DNA from 2 places in the Colwellia sp. SU-HH01172 genome. Region 1 is predicted to be linked to the other one. Evidence: predicted binding sites of a transcription regulator. Region 1 holds the regulator's gene; the other holds the start of a gene.
The links. The regulator FNR, encoded in region 1, switches genes on or off when oxygen is low (the NO sensors DNR and NnrR bind a similar motif). The targets are predictions, from matches to a motif close to TTGATCTAGATCAA.
Positions count from the first base shown of each region.

Region 2: AC27JP_RS07060 (OmpW/AlkL family protein) is a predicted target of FNR. The motif match lies at 2,031-2,044, and genes of this name have one in related genera.

Region 1 is NZ_BAAJMB010000004.1:261,504-269,135, reverse strand. It holds gene AC27JP_RS12635 (FixH family protein) at 1-329, shown strand, start outside; gene AC27JP_RS12630 (heavy metal translocating P-type ATPase) at 357-2,756, shown strand; gene ccoS (cbb3-type cytochrome oxidase assembly protein CcoS) at 2,753-2,968, shown strand; gene AC27JP_RS12620 (sulfite exporter TauE/SafE family protein) at 2,977-3,639, shown strand; gene fnr (fumarate/nitrate reduction transcriptional regulator Fnr) at 3,691-4,410, shown strand; gene uspE (universal stress protein UspE) at 4,577-5,509, shown strand; gene AC27JP_RS12605 (methyl-accepting chemotaxis protein) at 5,603-7,483, opposite strand.
Region 2 is NZ_BAAJMB010000001.1:1,578,872-1,586,503, reverse strand. It holds gene AC27JP_RS07075 (gamma carbonic anhydrase family protein) at 1-66, shown strand, start outside; gene AC27JP_RS07070 (hypothetical protein) at 75-308, opposite strand; gene aroE (shikimate dehydrogenase) at 338-1,153, opposite strand; gene AC27JP_RS07060 (OmpW/AlkL family protein) at 1,272-1,949, opposite strand; gene hemF (oxygen-dependent coproporphyrinogen oxidase) at 2,189-3,097, opposite strand; gene tsaC (L-threonylcarbamoyladenylate synthase type 1 TsaC) at 3,094-3,639, opposite strand; gene AC27JP_RS07045 (alpha/beta hydrolase family protein) at 3,904-5,856, shown strand; gene AC27JP_RS07040 (acyl-CoA synthetase) at 5,918-7,552, opposite strand.

The sequences.
Region 1 (7,632 bases):
TTAAACAGGCGCAAAAGTTGGGAATGCGCTTTGGTTTAAAACTTGTCGGTGACCAACTGACGATTCGCCCCACTGGTATCGAAAAAGAATTTCCACTGTTAAATGTTAATTTTTATCACCCAACCTTAGCCGAGCGAGATTTTTATTTAGCATTAACTGCTGATGGTAATGGTAATTTCACCCATTTTTTTGAATCTGACCAAGATACTTCAGGTAAATGGCGCGTGACAATTAGTCCGTTTGAACACCATTGGAAAATTCAATCAGTGATCCATTTGCCACAATCAGAGTTCATTGATATTACCCCGAATCCAACTGACGCTAAGTAATGAGCTGGTATTAATGAGCATCTATTTATGAGTTTAGATTGTTTTCATTGTGGTGAAGTTGTGCCCAATGGCATTGACTTGCATACAGACATAGATGATAAAAAACAACCCATGTGCTGTGTCGGCTGTCAGGCTGTCGCGCAAACTATTGTCGATAACTGTTTGACGGATTACTATCGTTTTCGCAGCGCCCCGGCCCAAAAAAGTGATGTATTAGTTCCTGAGCAATTACTGCGCAACGAAATTCTCGACGATGAAAACTTGCAAAATGAGTTTGCCTACTATCATGACGGCTTTAAAGAAACCATATTAACCGTTGAAGGCATAAGTTGTTCAGCTTGTGCCTGGTTAATAGAAATGCAGATCAGCAAACTTGGCGGTATTAACAAAATTAATGTTAACGCCACTACCCAAAGAGCAACCGTTCAGTGGCGAGAAAAAGACGTAAAGCTTAGCGAAATTCTTAGCCTAATTGAAAAAATTGGTTATCATGCCCTGCCATTTAAGGCGAGCACAGCAGAAGAGATAAATAAAAAACAAGCAAAGAGCTTTATCAAACGCTTAGGCATTTCCGGCATTTTAATGATGCAGGTAATGATGATCGCGTTTGGCTTATATTTCGGCGCCTTTTCCGATATGGCCGCACACAACTTAGTTTATTTACGTTGGGCAAGTTTGTTTTTAACAATACCTATTGTCACCTATGGCGCCTTTCCATTTTACAAAAGTGCCTTTTTCGCCCTAAAAGCGAAACAGTTGTCAATGGACGTGCCGGTTTCGATTGCCATAGGACTAGCCTTTTTAGCCAGTGCCTGGGCAACCTTTACTCAACAAGGTGAAGTTTATTTTGAGTCAGTCTCAATGTTCACCTTTTTATTGCTCATCGGTAAATTCCTAGAGTTTCGTGCCCGTACCCGAGCAGCAGATGTTTCAGCTAATCTATTAAAACTAATGCCGATGACCGCAACTAAGCTGGTTGATCATCAAGAAAGCTTTATCGCTGCCACCAATTTAAATGCCGGCGACATTATTTTAATTAAACCCGGTGAAACTATTCCCGCTGACAGCGAAATTATCTCAGGTAGCAGCCAAATTAATGAAGCCATGTTATCGGGCGAGCAATTGCCATTGCATAAGCATCCGCAAGATATTATATACGCCGGCACAATAAACGGCGATGGCAATTTAACCGCTAAAGTAAAACACAATAATCAAAAGTCATTTTTAAGTCAGTTAATTCGTTTAAGTGAAACGTCACAAACCCATAAGCCTAAATTAGCGAAATTGTCTGACAAAATAGCGCAGTATTTCGTTGCTTTGATACTTTTTACAGCCTCTTGTACGGCTTTTTATTGGGCGCAACATCAACCTACAGAAGCATTTTGGATCACATTATCAGTATTAGTCGTGACTTGTCCTTGCGCATTATCACTGGCAACGCCAACCGCCCTAACCTGCGCAACCACTCGCCTTAATCGCGAAGGCATTATGGTAAAGTCCGGGCATGTTTTAGAAACTATGCCTGAAATTGATGCTATGGCATTTGATAAAACCGGTACGTTAACCACTGGCGAGTTTACTATTGCTAATGTTGTTACATACGGTGACTATGCACTTGACAATAATCCAGCGGGACCAGAACAAGTATTGGCCATTGCCGCCGCGCTAGAAGCCCACTCTGCACACCCGCTTGCCAAAGCATTTATCGATTATCGCGACTTTAACCACACAGCTAGCCAAGTTGTTGTTGCTCCAGGAGCGGGAATTTCGGGTGAAATAAAGCAAAAACATTACCGAATAGGTAAAAACTCTTGGTTACTTGATAATAACAGCGAGCAAGCTCATAGCGCCCAATGTGTGCTGATGGAGAATGAAACCTTAATAGCAGAATTCTATTTGCATGACGGTTTACGTGATGACGCCAAAGCACTGATTGAATTTCTGCATAACAATCAAGTTAAAACCTTAATGCTTTCTGGCGATCACTTAGTCGGTTGCAATAAACTACAAAGCCAACTAAAGCTTAATGACGTACAAGCAAATTTGTCAGCCCAAGATAAAGTCAACGCCATTAAAGCCCAACAATTGTCTCATACCGTTGCTATGATTGGTGACGGCGTCAACGATAGTCCAGTATTAGGCGCGGCACATTTATCCATTGCCATGGGCAGCGGCACTGACATTGCTAAAAACGGTGCTGATGTCATTTTACTCAACAATAAACTCAAATCAGTTCAGACCTTGAGAGATGTTTCCATACGCACTGCAAAAATTATAAAGCAAAACTACCTTTGGGCATTTGGTTACAATGCCATCGTATTACCTTTGGCGGTTATGGGTTATATTGCACCATACATGGCTGTTATTGGCATGTCTGCCAGTTCAATTTTAGTGGTGAGTAATTCGTTAAGGCTATTAAGAAAATGAGTGTAATTTACGTATTGATCCCTATTGCTATTCTGTTAACGGCTGTTGGTATTTATATCTTCTTTTGGGCGGTAAAAACAGAACAATTCGATGATCTAGAAAAACAAGGCATGAGTATTTTATATGACGATGCCAACGAAAAAAAAGACGAACAAGTTGATAACGACGACGATAATTCCACGATAAATAACGAGCAAGATACACAGAAGTAACCCTTAATATGACCCTAGATTACTTCTCAGCATTTGTTATTGGCTTATTAGGCTCTGGGCATTGTATCGTGATGTGTGGTGGCATTAGTACCATGCTCACCACAGCAATATCGAATGAGGTCAGCAATAACAAATATCGCATTGTTTTTGCCTATAATTTCGGACGAATTTTTTCTTACAGTCTCATTGGCGCATTAGTCGCGTTTACCAGTTCAATGGCGGCAAAAAATGTCGGTTTGCCCATTGCAGCGTTAAAAACTGTCGCTGGCATCTTTCTTATCTTACTCGGTTTATATCTAGGACAGTGGTTAATGTGGTTAAGCCATGTCGAGCATATTGGTAAAAAACTATGGCGCCATATTTCCCCTAATACCAAGAAGTTTATTCCGATTAAAAATACTCGTAGTGCATTTGCCTTAGGGGCATTATGGGGCTGGTTGCCTTGTGGTTTGGTATACTCAACTCTTACCTGGGCATTAGCCAGCGCTAATACTATTAACGGCGCCTTAATTATGTTTTTCTTTGGCCTAGGTACCCTGCCAGCATTACTTTCTGTCTCACTGGGCACTATCAGTATTAAGTCCCTACTGAGCAATACGCTCTTTAGAAAACTCGCCGCTATTCTGGTGATTTTATACGGTATTTATACTATACTTATTGCATATCTATAACGCATCTAATATGATCCACATCATTAAAATGCAAATGAACTATAGGTCATTATGAGTAATAAATCGTGTACAGGTCAGCAACATATTCACTGTCAAAACTGTAGCATTAGTGAGCTATGCATACCGTTTTCTTTAAACGATAAAGAACTCGATACCTTAGATAATATTATCGATCGTAAGCGACCTATTCATAAAGGTGAGCAAATATTTAATGATGGCCAGCCTATGCATGCATTGTACGCCATCCGTTCAGGTACCTTTAAAACCTACACGGTAAACGAGCAAGGTGAAGAGCAAATTACCGGATTTCATTTAGCAGGTGACTTATTGGGTTTTGATGCCATTGCCAATGCAGAACATCCAAGCTTTGCCAAAGCTTTAGAAACCTCTATGGTCTGTGAAATCCCTTACAACACACTTGATACCTTATCTAACAGCATGCCGAAACTAAAAAAACAAATTTTACGCATGATGAGTACGGAAATTCGTGGCGATCAAGAAATGCTAACCTTGCTGAACCGAAAAAATGCCGAACAACGATTAGCAACGTTTATTAGTACCTTAAGTACTCGTTACCATGCTCGTGGTTTATCGGCGTCAGAGTTTCGTTTGTCGATGACTCGCAGTGATATTGGCAACTATATTGGTTTAACGGTTGAAACCATTAGCCGTTTGCTTAATCGTTTCCATAAAAATGGCTTGATCCAAGTTGATGGCAAACTCATCACCATTTTAGATATTGATAAATTAAACGAGTGCGCAGCGCTTTAACCCCTTCTTACTTTTCTAAATTTCCTTATTGAAACAATTCACGCTATGCTTAGCGTGAATTGTTGTTTATCTTAGAGACGATAATAATTTGATTTAAAACAACTATTATTGACTCAAAGTGGTCTATTGTTATAGTTACAGTAGACAATTGATAAAGGAATTAGATATGGAAAAGTATCAAAAAATACTCGCTATTGTTGACCCAACAACAGAAGATCAAAAAGCTTTAGAGCGTGCACTAGAATTGGCCCGTAAAACAGGCGCTAGCATTACAGCATTTTTGACCATATATGATTTTTCTTATGAAATGACCACCATGCTTTCAAGCGATGAGCGAGAGGCTATGCGTCAATCGGTGATCAACGACAGAACTCAATGGTTACAGTCAATTATCTCAGAGCTTGATGTTGCTGAACTCAGTATTGATTGCCAAGTTATTTGGCATAACCGCCCCTTTGAACAAATCATTGAGCAAGTGCTTAAAAATGGCTACGACATCGTTATTAAGGGCACGCATCAACACGATAAACTAAAATCAGTCATCTTCACACCGACTGATTGGCATATTTTACGTAAATGCCCATGTCCAGTGTTACTGGTGAAAGAACATTTATGGCCAGACAACGGCAATATTGTTGCGGCACTCAATATTGGTAGTGATGAAGAAGAACATCGCTCACTAAACGATAAAATTACCGCCGAAGCCAAACAGTTAACCAAAGTAATGAAAGCTAACTTACACTTAGTTAATTCTTTCCCTGGTACACCCGTTAACATCGCCATTGAAATTCCTGAATTTAATGCCAGCGATTATAATCGTTCGATGTTAAAGCATCATGAAAATGCCATGTTTGAACATGCTAAAGCATTTAATATAAGTAAAGAAAACACTCATATCAAAGAAGGTTTACCAGAGGACGTTATTGAAAGCCTGGCTAATGACTTGGACGCTGAATTAGTGATTCTAGGCACCGTAGGCCGAACGGGATTATCTGCGGCCTTGATTGGTAATACCGCTGAGCATGTTATTGATCGGCTAAACTGCGATGTGTTGGCATTAAAGCCAGATGGTTATATTTCCCCGCTTGATGTCGAGTAGCTCACGACAGTTAATATTTTCTTTTAGAAGCTTGAGCAGAGTCAGTCCTCTGCTTAACTTTTAAAATAAGAAAATTATGACTTTCCTCCAGCTTTATAAGGTAAATCTGCCGATTAGATCTTTTAGAGTATTAGACTCTTGATGTAAGCCATCACATAATTCTTCTGACTTGACCATGTTTTCTTTGGTTTGATCGGCAGAATTAGCAATCATTACGATATTTTGACTTATTTCTGACGTGGCTAATGTTTGCTCTTTTGTAGCCGATGCAACAGAGGTATTCATTTCGGTCAAGTTAACAATTTCGCTGGCAATATTATCCAGCGTACTGCCAGTTTCTTTCAGCCTTTCCGCACTTTCAAGAGTATTTTTACTGCCTAGTTCAATCGAAGATACTGTGGTAGAAGCTTTGGCATTTAGTGTTTCTATCATGTCATTAATTTGTTCTGTCGATTCTGCCGTGCGTTTGGCTAATGTTCTCACTTCATCGGCAACAACAGCAAAGCCTCGCCCTTGCTCTCCTGCTCTAGCGGCTTCAATAGCAGCATTGAGTGCCAACAAATTGGTCTGCTCAGATATGCCCTTAATAACATCTAAAACATTGGTAATGGACTTAATTTCACCAGACAGTTCAGTTACCGACTCAACCGATGTTGCCATTGATGTCTCTAAATTGCCCATCTGCGCTATGGTGTCATTAACAAACTGAGCGCCATTTTGGGTCGTTGCTTCAGTCGCCATTGCAATTTCAGAAGCGCCTTTGGCATTATTTGAAATATCTTGCACGGTGACTTCCATTTCATTCACCGCTGCTGCAACCGTTTGCGTATTAGAAGACTGCCTTTCTGCAAGACCTGCCGCGCCTTGTACTTTCTCTTGCACAAGTTCGGCGATATCTTGCACATGTGTTGCAGAAATAGACACTTGCTTAAACATCTCATGAAGCTGCTGTAAAAATAAATTAAATTTTGTCGCTAAAATCCCAACTTCATTACTCTCATTGGCTGGTAATCTTGCCGTTAAATCACCATCCTTTTCGGTCAGTGCGGTTACCGCATCGGTAATTTCTTCTAGTGGCTTAAATATTTGCCTCGCCAAAATCCTAACTAATGCAAAGCCTATTAATGCTATGACGATACCAAAAATTATATTTTTATTAATGGCTTTATTAAGCGGCCCAGATAATTGCTCTTCAGGGATCTCGGCAACTAAATGCCAATCTAAGGAATCGAGAGAGGTGCTCGAAATCACATACTCTTCAGCATTTATTTTTTTAGTTACCAGTTTTCCTGCTTGCATTGCTAACAGTTCAACAGACTGACCTATTTTAGTCTTGTCACCATGCAGCATGATCTTGCCATCATTTGAAACTAAGTAAACTAGCCCTGACTTACCAATTCGATGGTTACTAACTAAGCTGGTCATCGAATCTAAAGATAGTCCTATGCCAGCGACAGCAACTCGCTTGCTATCAACAACCACAACATAGTTAATAAAGACAACAACTTGATTGGTCAATTTATCAACATCCAAACTTAGCTCAAAGGTTTTATCAGATGCTAGAAAATTATAAAACCAGCTATCATTTTGCTGATCAACTTGCCGGGTAATACCTGCATCGGTGTAATAGTTGCTCGACTGAAGCGACACGATATAGGCACTAATGGCTTTATTCTCTTGCTTAATAACCGACAAGTAGTCAATAAAAGCGGCTTGTTGACTTAGCTCTTCATTGTTTTTAAGCCAGCTACTAACAAATGAATTTTGCGCGATTTCTTTAGAGACCATGATGGGAATTGCGAGCTCTAATTCAATGCCGTTTTTTACTTCGTTTAGTGCCGTTGGTAAATCAACTCTAGCAAGCTTTTCTTCGGTATGGCTACGTATGCTATTGGTGAAAAGTAAAGTTGATACGGTTAAGGGCAGGAGCATGGCTAGGATTAATCCAGCATATACTTTTTGTTTCAATAACATGAATAATCACCTAAAGTTCATTTTGCCAAGTCATAGTTAAAATGAATGTATAATGCCTTGCTAATGCAGCGAGTTTAACATTATGAATTATCAATACATTTACCTAATCACTTTCTCAAGCCTAGGATATAAAATGCAGATATACAAAA
Region 2 (7,632 bases), on a different contig from region 1:
TTTCTTAAGCAATCGGCAATAAATTATGTTGAATTGAAAGAAGAGTATTTAGCAGAAAATAGTTAGTTAATAAGCTACCGCATGTTGATATGTATTTCATTCCCCTCTGGTTCATTTTTTTCGAGCCAGAGTTCGGTTACTTCCTCCAAGTCATACTTTAGGCAATTATCTATCGATGCCAATTGCTTTAATTGCATCGAATGAAAGTATATTGTAATTTTCTGCCCTGAGAGTTGCCCAGTGAAAGACCAAGCATCGTGGTGCTTATCAAAGTGTAAATCATCATTAAACAGAATTGCTTGGTTCATTTTTATTCACCTCTTATACCGACTAAAATCTACTGGTTTAAATCAGCTCGCAAAGCGCCTAACACTGGCTCAACATCTGGTAAAACACCCCGCCACAAATTAAAGCTTTCTGCCGCCTGCCCTACCAACATGCCTAAACCATCAATAACATGTTCAACAGCTAAATATTTTGCCTGCTTTAGAAAAGCTGTTAGTTCTTTGCCATAAACCATATCATAACAGGTATGAGCACTTGCTATTGTTTGATCAGCAATTGGTAAGCTTGCACCAGAAAGCCCAGCCGAAGTTGCATTGATAATAACATCAAAGGCAAGCTGTTCAGTGTCTTCAAACGTTATAGCACTTACGCTAGCTTTCGAATATTGATTGGCAATAGCTTGAGCTTTACTCAATGTTCTATTCGCAATGGTTAAAGATTGTGGAGATTGCTCTAGAATTGCTTGCACTACACCTTTAGCAGCACCACCAGCGCCGAGTAATAATATGTTGCTGTTTTGCAATTTCACTTGATGTCTAAGCAGATCATTCACTAAACCTAAACCATCTGTGGTATCGCCATAAACTTTGCCGTTAGTAAAAATTAACGTATTAACTGCTCCGGCTAATTCAGCTCTCCCACTCAGCTCATCACACAAAGCAAATGCTTGCTCTTTAAACGGCGCAGTAACATTGGCACCTTTACCGTTATTAGCGATTAACTCTTGTACCGCTAAAGCAAATTTATCTAATTCAACCAACTCACTTTGGTAATTCATTAATTGTTTTGTTTGCAAAGCAAACTGTTGGTGAATAAAGGGAGATTTTGATTGGGAAATGGGGTTACCAAAAACGCGAAATTGATCCATGAGGTTACTGGCTAGAATGTTTAATAGTAGACTAACCTAGTTGTTGGAAGATGAAAACCAAAAAGCAGTAATTGAATTACTGCTTTTTTATATCAATTATATCTGGTTAATAATTTAATTAAAATTTATAACCTAGCATTAAAGAGTAAACCATAGGGTCAACATTCACTTCTGCTTTACCAATATTATTTCCGGCAACATCAAACGTGGCATCAGAGTCAATATCGATATAGCGAATAGAAGCATTTAATGACCACTTTTCATCTAAATGATAATCAGCACCAATTTGTGCAGATAAGCCAAATGAGCCATCTAGTTCTAAGTTGCTTAAACCTAAACTTTTCGGCGCAGCAGCAAATTCCTCATCAAAGAAAACTGTATAGTTAATACCAACGCCAACATAAGGCTTAAATGCTGAGTTGGTATCAAAGTAATATAATGCACTTAGTGTTGGTGGTAAGTGTGAAACTTCACCTAAGTTTGCGCCGTCAACACCTAACACGGCGTTTTTATCTTGAATTGTAACGTCATGAGTAAATGGCGTTGCAGCTAAAAGCTCTACGGCCCAGTTGCTATCGTAGAAGTATACAAAGTTCAAACCTAACTGCGTGTTGTCATCAACGGTTAATGTCATTGTTGAGTCAGCACCCGCTAACATAATGTTAGATTTATCACTATCCGGAGTAATATTCGTTGCACCGCCTCGAACAATAAAGTCGCCAGCCTGGTTAGCTAAAGCAAGTGGAGATAATGTAAGAGCGGAAAGAATTAATCCATTAATTACTGATGTTTTCATGAGGCATTACCTTTTGTTAAATATAAAAAATATTAGATTTGTTCAATGGGGTAATTTTACGCCTGCTAAATAGTAGAGTAATTGATCTAGCGCAAGGTTTGTAAGAAACCGTAAAATAATTGTGGTTTTATATTAATGGCGAAGTTAAAAGCTTCTATTTTGTGATTAAACGCACAAAAAGCATATATTTAAATTTTCAAAAACATACTGCAGTGTGCGTTATTAGGATTTTGCTAGATTTATGATAACCAATCTTGTGGTAGTAGGTAGTTCTGTAGCTTTTCTTCGTCACTACCTACTTCAGCTTGAAAATTATATTCCCAACGTGCCAAAGGCGGCATCGACATTAATATTGATTCGGTTCTTCCGCCTGACTGCAAGCCAAACAAGGTACCACGATCAAAGACTAAATTAAATTCAACGTAACGACCGCGACGATATAACTGAAATTGACGATGCTCATCAGTAAATGGTGTGTCTTTACGTTTCTCAATTAACGGAACATAAGCATCAATAAAGCCTTCTCCTACAGCCTGCATATATTTGAAGCATTTACCAAACTCCCATTTATTAAGATCATCAAAAAACAAACCACCAACACCGCGCGTTTCATTTCTATGCTTTAAATAGAAATACTCATCACACCACGCTTTGTGCGCTGGATAAATATCATCACCAAATGGTTGGCAAATATCTTTTGCCGTTTGATGCCAATGCACAACGTCTTCTTTAAACGGGTAAAATGGTGTTAAATCGAAACCACCACCAAACCACCATACGGGTGCTTCGCCTTCTTTTTCCGCAATAAAAAAGCGAACATTGGCATGCGAAGTTGGAATAAAGGGATTTTTAGGGTGAATAACTAACGACACACCACATGCCTGCCATTTTCGGCCTGCCAGTTCCGGTCGATGTGCAGTCGCCGATGGCGGTAACTTATCACCAGAAACAACAGAAAAATTAACCCCACCTTGCTCTATTACATTGCCGTTTGTTAATACACGTGTTCTGCCGCCACCACCTTCGGCGCGCTGCCAATTATCTTCAACAAACTTGCCACTTCCATCTGCAGCTTCTAGGGCTGAACAAATTTGATCTTGCAATGATTTTAAAAATTCAATAACAACATTAATATCTATAGTACTCATGAGCGAATTACTTCCCCTGATAATGCATCAATAATAGTAGAAGGCTGTTCAAAGCCTAAGGTTTTACCTTTAATAATAAAGTCGATTTTATCAGACAATTCGCTAGGTATGCTCTGCCAGGTTTTAGCAGGCTCGTGACCACTTAAGTTGGCACTAGTAGAAACAATAGGCTTGTTAGTGGCTTTACATAAAGCAACCACATCAGGCTGGCTGGTTATACGCACAGCAATGGAATCAAATTTTCCTGATAATAGAGGTGATAACTGTGGCGCTTTTGCCACTACTTGAGTTATGCCATCAGGCCAACGAGATAAAACCTCAATGCGCTTTTCTTGCGGAATTTTACTATCGTCAATATAAGGTAATAATTGCGAGTAATTTCCCGCCAGCAAAATTAAGCCTTTGTCTGCAGGACGATTCTTTAGAGCGAGAAGCTTTTCTATCGCTTCACTATTATCAGGGTCACATCCTAAACCAAACACGGCTTCGGTCGGGTAAGCGATAATGCCACCTTGCTGGAATGTTTCTAACGCTGTTGTCATTGGGTTTTATTTCGTCGATTAGTAAAAGTAACTTATCGGTGATTATACGTTTTTTTAACTTTACTGCATTTTAATTTCCACTAAAGAACAACCTATCTTGTATATTTACAAAAAGGACTTTAAAGTTACTTTTAATTACTATCTAAGGTATTGTTAACAATATAAAACCATGGAATAGTTATTGGACACATTTTTGCTGAGTCCCCCATTATAGGCCTTTCAACAATATCTAATAACTAACTTAAATTAACGGAATAAAATATAATGAAGATACTACAAAGCCTATTACTATTTTTTACCTTACTATTTTTTAATTTTCCCATAAAAGCAAACAACTGGGACACTCTTTTTGATTACTCTCAATACCAGAATGCCAAAATATCTCCGGATGGAAAACACTTAGCTGTTCAGGCTCTTCATGAAAATAAATCCGTTTTATTATTCTTTGACCGCATAACAATGAAAGCCGTAGGCTCACTTAATATGGGTGGGAACTACGAAGTAGGTGATTATAGTTGGGTAAATAATGAAAGGGTTGTATCACGAATAGTTAAGCGGGAACCTTGGCTTGAAGTGCCACAATTTTACGGTGAATTATTTGCAGTTAACCTTGATGGTACTAAAAGAAAGCTTATCTATGGCTATCAATCAGGTGAAATGCAAACAGGTAGTGCAATTAAAAAGCAGAAGTCAACTTTTGGTTGGGGAGATATTATCGATATCTTACCGGAAGATGAAAAGCATATTTTAATTAGCTCAACCCCCATGAGTACAACAGGAGAAAGACTGGCCTCGGCACTGTTACTTAACGTATACACAGGTATTATTAAAAAGAAGGTACTTAAATCGCCAGTCCCTTTTGCAACATTTTTAACGGATACAAATGGTTCTATCAAAGCTGTTATGGGGAAAAGTCGAGATAATAAAAATAAAGTTTATTTGAGAAAAGAAAGGCAATGGCAAGAAGTCACCGAAAATATAATGGGGAATTCGGTAAAGCTAGTTTCAATTAATAAATCTGGAAAATATTTATATACTCTAGATAATAAAAATCAAGATATAACAGGCCTTTTCAAATTAAATTTAGAAGACTATTCATATAAAAAAGTTTATACCGATAAGAGTGTCGACATTACCGACATCGAATTAACAACGGATAAACGCTCCGCTTTTGCATTACGTATCGATGATGGCTACCCTGCCTACTTAATACTAAATAAGAGCGTGGAAGAAGCCGCAATATTTAAAAGCTTACTTAGTACATTTCCTTACAGTTCAATAAATATAACCAGTAGGACAGATGACGGACTATTTTATATCGTGTATGTTTCTTCAGATGTTGATCCTGGAAGCCTATACCTTTTTGATAATAAAAATAAAACCATTTCGTTACTATTTAGGTTCAAGTCAAAAACTAATACTAACGACCTAATGAAGACTGAGCCCATTCAGCTGTCAGCAAAGGATGGAACCAAAATTAATGGTTATTTTACTCCCGCAAAAAGCTTTAAGAAAGGAGCTCCAGCACCAGTAGTAATTTTAGTGCATGGTGGTCCTCACGGTGTTCGAGATTACTGGGGTTATTCATCTCAAAAGCAATACTTAGCTCTCAATGGTTATTCTGTATTGCAAGTTAACTACCGTGGATCAGGTGGATATGGACGAAACTTCGAGATATCTGGGCATAAAGCGTGGGGAACCTTAATACAACAAGATATTTATGATTCATACCAATGGCTGGTAAAACAAGGTAAAGCTAGCCCGAACAATGCTTGTATTATGGGTACAAGTTTTGGCGCATATTCAGCTATTCAGAGTGCAGCGATTTACCCTAGCACCTATAATTGCGCGATTGCAAACGCAGGGGTATATGACTTAGCGCTAATTCATGAGGAAAATAATAGTCGTGCTGTAGCAAGTTTCTGGAAAGACGTGTTAGGAACTGATACAGAACAGTTAAGAAAATCATCTCCGGTTTATTATGCCGATAAAATAAAAATTCCATTGTTATTAGCTCATGGCGAAAATGATAAAATTGCGCCAATGGAACATGTTGAGCGATTACAAACGGCCTTAGACAAAGCTAACAAACCTTACCAATGGTATGTTGTTGATAAAGAAGGCCATGGTTTCTATAAACCTGAAAATCAAAAAGCATATATGAGAAAGGTATTAAGCTTTTTAGATCAACATCTAAAACAACCAACAAAAACGTAATGTGTGAAATATAAAAAGGCTAACACTTGTTAGCCTTTTTATTCTAAGGTGGTAATTCTATCTAATCTTCAAATAATTCCTTAATCTTTTGGCGCAGTACAAACTTTTGCACTTTACCTGTCGATGTTTTCGGTAACTCACTAAAGACAATGGTTTTAGGGACTTTAAAGCCAGCCATATGTTCTCGACAATGCTGAATAATATCTTGCTCAGTTAAGGTTTGACCGCGTTTTAAGCCAACAAAAGCACAAGGGGTTTCGCCCCATTTTTCATCTTTTTTTGCCACTACGGCAGCTTCTAAAATAGCAGGATGTTTATACAACACCCCTTCCACTTCCACTGATGAAATATTTTCACCACCGGAAATAATGATATCTTTTGAGCGATCACGTATTTCGATATAACCGTCTGGGTGTTTCACCGCTAAATCACCAGAATGGAACCAACCATGTGCAAAGGCTTCATAGGTGGCTTTCTCATTTTTCAAATAGCCCTTCATGGTGGTATTACCGCGAAACATGATTTCACCAATAGTTTCGCCATCGGCTCGCACCGGCTCCATAGTGTCAGGGTTAAGCACATCAACTTCTTCTTGTGTCGGATAACGGACACCTTGGCGTGCTTTTAACGCAGCCCTTTCATCATCACTTTTATCATTCCATTCATCTTTCCATTCACTCACCACGCAAGGTCCATAAACTTCGGTTAAACCATAGCTTTGCGTTATTTCAATACCTAGACTTTCAATGCCCTTAATGACGGCGGCTGGTGGTGGCGCACCAGCGGTCATCGCTTTGATATTTTTAGGTAGTTGATTTAGTAACTCTTGATCAGCATTAAGGATCATATTAAGCACAATTGGCGCACCACAAAAATGGCTGACCTTGTTTTCAATCATGGAATTAACAATAGCCCCTACTTCCACTTGCCTTAAACAAACTTGCGTACCGCCCACCGCAACAATTGTCCAAGGGAAGCACCAACCATTGCAATGAAACAAAGGTAGTGTCCATAAATAAACCGTTTTATTATCCGTCGGCCAAATGAAGTTATGGCCAATGGCATTAAGATAAGCACCACGATGCGAATACACCACACCTTTTGGGTTACCGGTAGTGCCAGACGTATAGTTAAGTGCTAACGCCTGCCATTCGTCATGAACTAAAGAGCCTTCAAAGTTTTCATTACCTTGGTTTAGCAGTTCTTGATATTCAATAATTCCTAAACGTTCACCACCTGGGCCTTCAACATCATCAATATCAATCACCAAAGGCTTTCGCTTAGATAATGCCAATGCTTGCTTAATAACACCTGAAAATGCCGTGTCAGTTAGCAGCACATCACATTCACCGTGATCTAAAATAAAGGCAATGTTCTCAGCATCAAGGCGAATGTTGATGGCATTGAGTACGGCACCGGTTAGCGGCACACCATAATGAGCATCGAGAAATGCGGGAATATTCGCTGCCATTATGCTTACTGTTTGTCCGGGTTTTACCCCCTGATTAATAAGACCTGACGCTAAACGACGAACATTTTTACGATATTCATCATAAGTGAACTTTTGCTTACCATGAATAATAGCGGTTTTGTTAGGATAAACATCGGCAGTGCGATTTAAGAAATTTATCGGTGTAAGTGGCTGGCTATTAGCGGCGACTTTGTCTAAGCCTTGATCATAATTATTGTTCATCATCTTTCCTCATTGTAACAATGGGGTTGCTGGCTTATATAATTATAGAATTGCCTCCCCTTTATGCATATTGTCAGTGTACA